Regions from separate parts of the Desulfosporosinus acidiphilus SJ4 genome, predicted to be linked through region 2. Evidence: riboswitches for the same ligand, from Rfam matches in the RefSeq annotation. Region 2 holds a riboswitch; each other region holds the start of a gene.
What was found. A riboswitch is a leader RNA that binds a small molecule or an ion and turns the genes downstream of it on or off. The one in region 2 is predicted to bind lysine.
Positions count from the first base shown of each region.

Region 1: linked by a shared signal. The riboswitch ahead of dapA (4-hydroxy-tetrahydrodipicolinate synthase) and the one ahead of DESACI_RS07420 (amino acid permease) in region 2 are both predicted to bind lysine.
Region 3: linked by a shared signal. The riboswitch ahead of lysA (diaminopimelate decarboxylase) and the one ahead of DESACI_RS07420 (amino acid permease) in region 2 are both predicted to bind lysine.

Region 1 is NC_018068.1:1,969,222-1,971,500, reverse strand. Features, by position in the region: gene dapA (4-hydroxy-tetrahydrodipicolinate synthase) at 1-846, opposite strand, end outside; lysine riboswitch at 929-1,104, opposite strand; gene DESACI_RS09055 (YeiH family protein) at 1,515-2,279, opposite strand, start outside.
Region 2 is NC_018068.1:1,612,392-1,614,670, reverse strand. Features, by position in the region: lysine riboswitch at 627-802, shown strand; gene DESACI_RS07420 (amino acid permease) at 913-2,279, shown strand, end outside.
Region 3 is NC_018068.1:3,436,575-3,438,853, reverse strand. Features, by position in the region: gene DESACI_RS15715 (acyl-CoA dehydratase activase) at 1-680, shown strand, start outside; lysine riboswitch at 776-967, shown strand; gene lysA (diaminopimelate decarboxylase) at 1,084-2,279, shown strand, end outside.

The sequences.
Region 1 (2,279 bases), 360 kb from region 2:
ACGGTGAGTATCCTCTATTGTAGTGAGAGGTAATCTCAGATAATCCTTGCAGAAACCCATAGCTGCCATAGCAGCCTTGACTGGAATAGGATTTACTTCACTAAATAGTACATTGATTAGATTGTAAAGTTCAAATTGCTGCTCAGCACTGCCTGCGATGTCACCGTTAAAGAAACGGGTGCAAATCTCACGGGTCTGGGCAGGCATTATGTTGGAAAGGACAGAAATGCAGCCAATTCCGCCAAGTGCCATGAGGGGAACTATTTGATCGTCATTGCCTGAATACAAATCAAGCTTGCCACGCACACGAGCCATTGTTTCGACAATTTTAGAAATGTTGCCATTTGCTTCTTTAATCCCTACTATATTTTGGTGTTCAGCCAATACCTCATAGGTTTCCGGCTCAATATTAATACCTGTCCTTGAAGGCACATTATAGAGGATAATGGGTTTTGTACTCTTGTCGGCAATTTGGGTAAACATTTTAATCAGGCCCTTTTGCGTAGCCTTATTGTAATAAGGGGTAACTACGAGCATTGCATCCGCACCTGCTTCGCAGGCATAACGCGTGAGGTCATGTGCGTATTCCGTATCATTGCTGCCTGTGCCGGCAATAATTGGTACTCTGCCTGCCGCGCGCTGAACAGCAAATGAAATGGCCTCTCTGTGTTCGGCGTCAGTGAGGGTCGACGCTTCACCGGTGGTTCCGCAAATTACCAGAGCGTCAATTCCTTCTGTAATTTGCCAATCAATCAATTTGCCGAACTGCTCATAATTAATTCCTGTTTCGTCCAGAGGGGTAATAAGAGCAGTTGCGATACCCTTAAACACAGTGTTCTTTTCCATATTAAAATCTCCTTCAATAAAAAAATAGCTGATACGGAATCAGCTACTAAATTACCCATACGACTTTACAATCCATTATGGTAATATAGATAGCTCTCCGCAAATGCGACAGTTGAACGAATCTTATTTCGTTCAACCAGCCCAGTCTCCACGTAAATAAGACCGACTTCGGCATCTACCCCTTTCACCGAAGCTACGGTCTTACGTAAACCTTAACAACTTCGGGTACTGATTGTATAATGCACCTCTATCATTTAATCCAGTCTATTCATATTTATTGTGCTTGTCAAGGCCAAAATTGGAAGCACAAGGAAATACAAAGCATCTAATCCGGCAAGCTAACTTAACAGACATTCCTTCGGGTCAAAAATTTCTCTGTATAAAACGTTAGGATGGCGAAGAGACTCATGATTCCGGAGTATTTTATAATTATCGCAAGCAAACTAAGCAAGTTTGAGCTTTGGATTTGCCCCTTCTCTCCTTCTGATGAGGAATGGTCATAACTTTGATCCCTGTCTTCACCTGCAGCAAAAAAATCTTCCCAAAATTAATGAGAAGATTTCAGATAATATCAACTTATATAAATTCCTTATGTTTAAAATATAATATTCTAATTTCACATTTCACTTATATTTGCTAAGTTAAATGAAAAGTAATCAATACGAGTTCTAAAACCAAAGTGTAGCGTAAGAAAACACAGAAAGAACAATCGATGCGATAAGCATTGCCAACAATGGCCGTAACGCCCGGTTGCGCAGACGTGATACATTAACATGGAGTCCCAAACCAACCATAGCAGCCGCTAACAAGAAAGGACCAATAACATCTGAAATCTCCTTCAAAATAATTTTTGGTATGTGAAAATACGTCCCGATGATACTTGCTGCAAGAAAACCAATTAAAAACCAGGGGAATGGTGCCCTTTTCGCTTCTCCCTGTTTCTTATTCCGCCGTGTCCAGAGTGAAAGAATCATACTCAACGGAATAAGCAGAAAGACCCGTCCCAGTTTAGCTAATAAACCGATCTCTAAAGCATTCGGACCGGCCGTTGCTGCGGCCGCAGCAACATGGGCTATCTCATGCAAACTAATTCCGCTCCAAATTCCGAATTGGACCGGAGAAATCGGAAGAATAGGGCGAATCAGAGCATAACCAATAGCAAACACAGTACCAACCAGGGCGATAATACCTGCTCCGAGTGCAGTATCTTCATCATCCGCATTGACAACCGGAGAAACAGCGGCAATAGCCGCAGCACCACATACGCCTGTTCCTATTCCCAGAAGCAAGGTAAGCATCTTTTCCCCCTTGAATAGTTTACCAAGCAAGACTGTTATACTAATAGCAACCAGAATAGATAATATATCATGAACCAGAAGCAAGCCCCCTTGGTTTATAACGACATCAATATTGAGTTTGAAACCATATAAGAT
Region 2 (2,279 bases):
TGCGAAAGCAATCGATTAATATCTTTTTCGATAGGATCCGATGCATCATTATTAAGCAGGTATTTGACCACAAATTTGCCGGATTCTAAGTGATTGATTTTATAACTATATATGAAAAACAATAAAACAAACGGAATTAGGAGGATGGTAAAAACTTTGAATTTGACTTTGATTCTGATTTTTAGCGCCTCTCCTCTTCTTTTAGTATTACAGCAAGATTACCCGTAAATATGATACTCAGGACATAAACGACAACTTACCAAGGATCGCCTGGAACTAAAACATTAGATATAGTTACTAAAACATATCAAGTTTATTCCTCTTACTAACTTTAGAGATTTATAAATACAAATCGCTTCCAATTATCAGCACGATAAAGGGTAATTCTACATATTTCGAGAATTCCCTCTAAGAAAACATTAAAATTTTGCCAATTATAAGACTCCCGCTTCTACAACAAATAAGCCAATCCCACAGCGTTATTAGTGGATATACAAGCGGATAAATAAATTGATATACCACAATTTTGACAGATTAGGATTGACGGTTATTTATTGACAAGATAACTTATCCCGGTTACTATTACTAATGGACAAAACTTGGAATTTTCCTATAAATATCATTAATTACAAGGTAGAGGCGCGATTCTCAAGAGTAAGGTCATTTCTGACAGGGAAATAAAATGGCTTGAAAGGGAGTATCGCCGAAGCACGTGAGATAATTGCCCAAAAACTCACATGCTGGGTATGTATCCGAAAGGTGCATAACTGTCACAAAATCGTTGTGGAGAGCTACCTGCTTCGGTGATATGCCTTCAAAATTGTTGGTATAAGTAAGCCTTTGAGCAGCAACCATAGCTTCAAGGGCTTATTTTATTTTATTTTAAATTCAGAAATTTTACGGAGGATTAAAATGAGTAGTAAAAAATTAGGTTTTTGGTTATTGACAGCGCTCGTCACTGGAAACATGGTGGGATCGGCGATCTTCATGCTTCCGCAATCTCTCTCGAACATTGGTTCTCCTGCGGGAGTATTGCTTGCCTGGCTGTTTACCGGTCTTGGTGTTTTGATGCTTGCTCACGTTTATGGCCAGCTGTCAGATTTTAAACCCGAACTAATCGGCGGTCCCCCCAGCTACACCAGGGAATTGTTTGGCCAAAACAAGCTGGGGCAAATCATGGGATTTGAAATCTCGTGGGGATATTGGACCTCAAACTCTCCTGGAAATGCAGCAATTCTCATAACGCTTGTAGGTTATCTAACGTATTTCCTGCCTGTTTTACAAAGCAAAACGGTTCTTTTCACTTTGGGTCTGTTTAACATTCAGGTTGGCAATTTCCTCTCATTTATAATTGCTTCCCTGGTGCTCTGGTTTGTTCATTATCTGATGTTTAAAGGGACATACGCAGCAAGTAAAATCAACTTCTTTGCTACGATAACTAAAATCTTAGGATTCATCTTCTTCATAATTATTGCTCTTTCTATCTTCGATATAACCTATCTCCATCCTTTTATCGCTGAAAAAACCCTTAAATCCGGCGAAACCCTCGGACTTTTTCAACAAATGAATCAAGGGGCGATTCTAACCCTCTGGGCTTTTATCGGTGTGGAATCAGCAGTATGGCTTTCCGGACGAGCTAAGAGGCAGCAGGATGTTAAATGGGCAACACTCACCGGCTTACTCATTGCATTAGCCATCTACCTTCTTATTACGTTCTTGGCTATGGGGGCCTTACCCGCCAAAGAATTGATGGTTGCCGATAAACCTTTAGTTGATGTCTTAACGAAAATTATTGGACCGAAAGGTTCGTTTATCATGGCAACTCTCGGTGTCCTTTCCATGCTCGGCGCAACGGTTGGTTGGATTTTACTCAGTGTCGAGGTCCCTTACCAATCCGCACGCCTCAATCTCTTCCCGCACTGGTTTGTTAAAGAAAATAAAAATGGTGCCCCTTACCGTGCAGCCTGGATTACGAATGGCCTCACGCAATTGTTCCTGCTCTCAATGATCTCCGATACCATTGCTAATGCCTTTAACGAAATGATTGTCATCGCCACCCTTGCCAACTTAGTTCCTTACCTTTTCTCAGGCATTTATTCTCTGAAAGTTGTTTTAAAGGGTGAAAACTATGGCAAAATTAAGATTGGTAAACGTTTTCTTGACGGGACTATGGCCTTGGGTGCTTCTCTCTATTCCCTCTGGGTTTTGAAAACCGGATTAAGCGATCTTAAGACCTTAGCTCTCGGAATGTTACTCATTGTATCCGGGTTAGTACTGGT
Region 3 (2,279 bases), 1.8 Mb from region 2:
TCATTATTCTTCGCGATGGGGTTGTTTCTGATTTTGCTATGAATACGGTTTGTGCTGCAGGAACAGGCTCGTTCCTTGATCAACAAGCCGCCCGGCTTGGCATACCCATTGAGGAGTTTGGCAAACTAGCCCTGGAAGCTAAAAATCCGGTCAAGATTGCCGGGCGGTGTTCAGTCTTTGCAGAGTCCGACATGATCCATAAACAACAGTTGGGGCATGCCTTGCCGGATATCTTAGCAGGCCTTTGCCAGGCGATGGTCCGTAATTACTTAAATAATGTAGGTAAGAACAAGGACATAAAGGGACCTGTTTTTTTTCAAGGGGGTGTTGCGGCGAATCCAGGAATCTGTAAAGCCTTTGAAAGAGAGCTTGGGCTGTCTGTTATAGTCCCGGAACATTTTGGGGTCATGGGCGCTCTGGGAGCGGCATATCTAGCTCAAGAAAAGCTGAAGATGAACTCAGAAACAGAGACAAGGTTTCGGGGGTTACACTTGGCCGAAACCCAGTTCAAAGCTAAAAGCTTTGAATGTACAGGTTGCGCCAATCGTTGTGAAGTTGTGGAGATTCAGCAAGAAGGCTTAGCTTTGGCCCGCTGGGGGGATCGATGCGGAAAATGGGCTAATGCTCTTGGTAAGGGTATTTATAGGGCAAAACCTCCGGAGGAACAGCAAGGTGCATAATTGCTAAATTTAAGGCCGTTTTCCAGAAAAATATTTTGACCTTCCCTTAGAAGTCTGATATACTAAGAAAAATTTAATGTACCTCATCTCTTTGGAGGTGTGGTAGAGGCGCGAATGACAATAGTACTGTGGAGAAGGCTGCGACAGCCGATGAGCCCATAGAAAAGGGGATTTCGCCGAAGCCCAAAATGCAGCGTGAATTTTGGTGCTGGGCCTATGGTTAATAGCTGTAGGACTGTCACACGATGATTTCGATGAAATCCATCGTGTGGAGAACTACTCCCAACAGGAGAAGAGGGTCAATGTTAACGTGCAGTAGTACGGCAACAGAGGACCTCCTTCTGTTGTCGTTTGTTTTTTTGTCGGATAGAGAACGTTAGAGTAATGAGGGAGGAAGAGAACCATGAGGCTGCACGGTACTCAGAGAATTAATGAACAAGGACATTTAGAGATTGGTGGGTGTGACACGGTAAATTTAGCTCAAGAATTTGGCACACCGCTTTATATTATGGACGAGGCCCATATTCGCGAAATATGCAGGCGATATTATCAATCGTTTACTCAAGGTTTGAAAAATGCAGAAGTAATCTATGCTTCCAAAGCTTTTTCCACCATGGCTATGTGCCGCATCATTAACCAAGAAGGATTAGGTTTGGATGTGGTTTCCGGCGGGGAACTGTATACGGCTCTGCAGGCGGACTTTCCCGCTGAACGTATTTATTTTCATGGCAACAACAAATCGGCGGAAGAATTGGCTATGGCTTTAAAAGCAGGTGTTGGGCGTATCGTCGTTGATAATTTTTATGAAATGAGTCTTCTTAACGATTTGGCTCAAGGAATGAATCAAAAGGCCAATATTCTTCTTCGGGTAACTCCGGGCATTGAAGCTCACACTCATGAGTACATTCAGACAGGGCAAATTGACTCAAAATTTGGCTTTACACTTTCTAATGGAACCGCTGACCGAGCTTTAGACTTAGCTTTATCCTCTGCAAACCTTGTGGTCAAAGGGGTACATGCTCATATTGGATCGCAAATCTTTGAGTTAGAGTCCTTCAGTCACGAGGTCCGGGTTATGATTCAGTACATGGCAGATATATATGAACGTACAGGTTCTCTTTTGGAAGAATTGAACTTAGGCGGAGGATTTGGAATTTACTATGCCTCAGGCGATGAACCTGCCCAAATTGAGGATTATGCCAAAATCGTTCGAAATGCTCTTGAGGATGCCTGTGAAAAGCATAAATTCCCGATTCCTAAAATTATTATTGAACCTGGACGCTCCATTGTGGGAACAGCAGGAACAACCCTTTATACCATTGGATCCATTAAAGAGATTCCTGGGATACGAAAATATATAGCCGTTGACGGCGGTATGGCGGATAATCCGCGCCCAGCCTTATACCAAGCTCGTTATGAAGCAGTTTTGGCAAATCGTGCCGCTGAAGAAAACGCTGAAGAAGTTTCCATCACAGGAAAGTGTTGTGAATCCGGGGATATGTTGATTTGGGATATTAATTTGCCGAAAGTCCAATCAGGTGACTTGCTGGCTGTATCTTGCACAGGAGCTTATAACTATTCTATGTCTTCCAATTATAA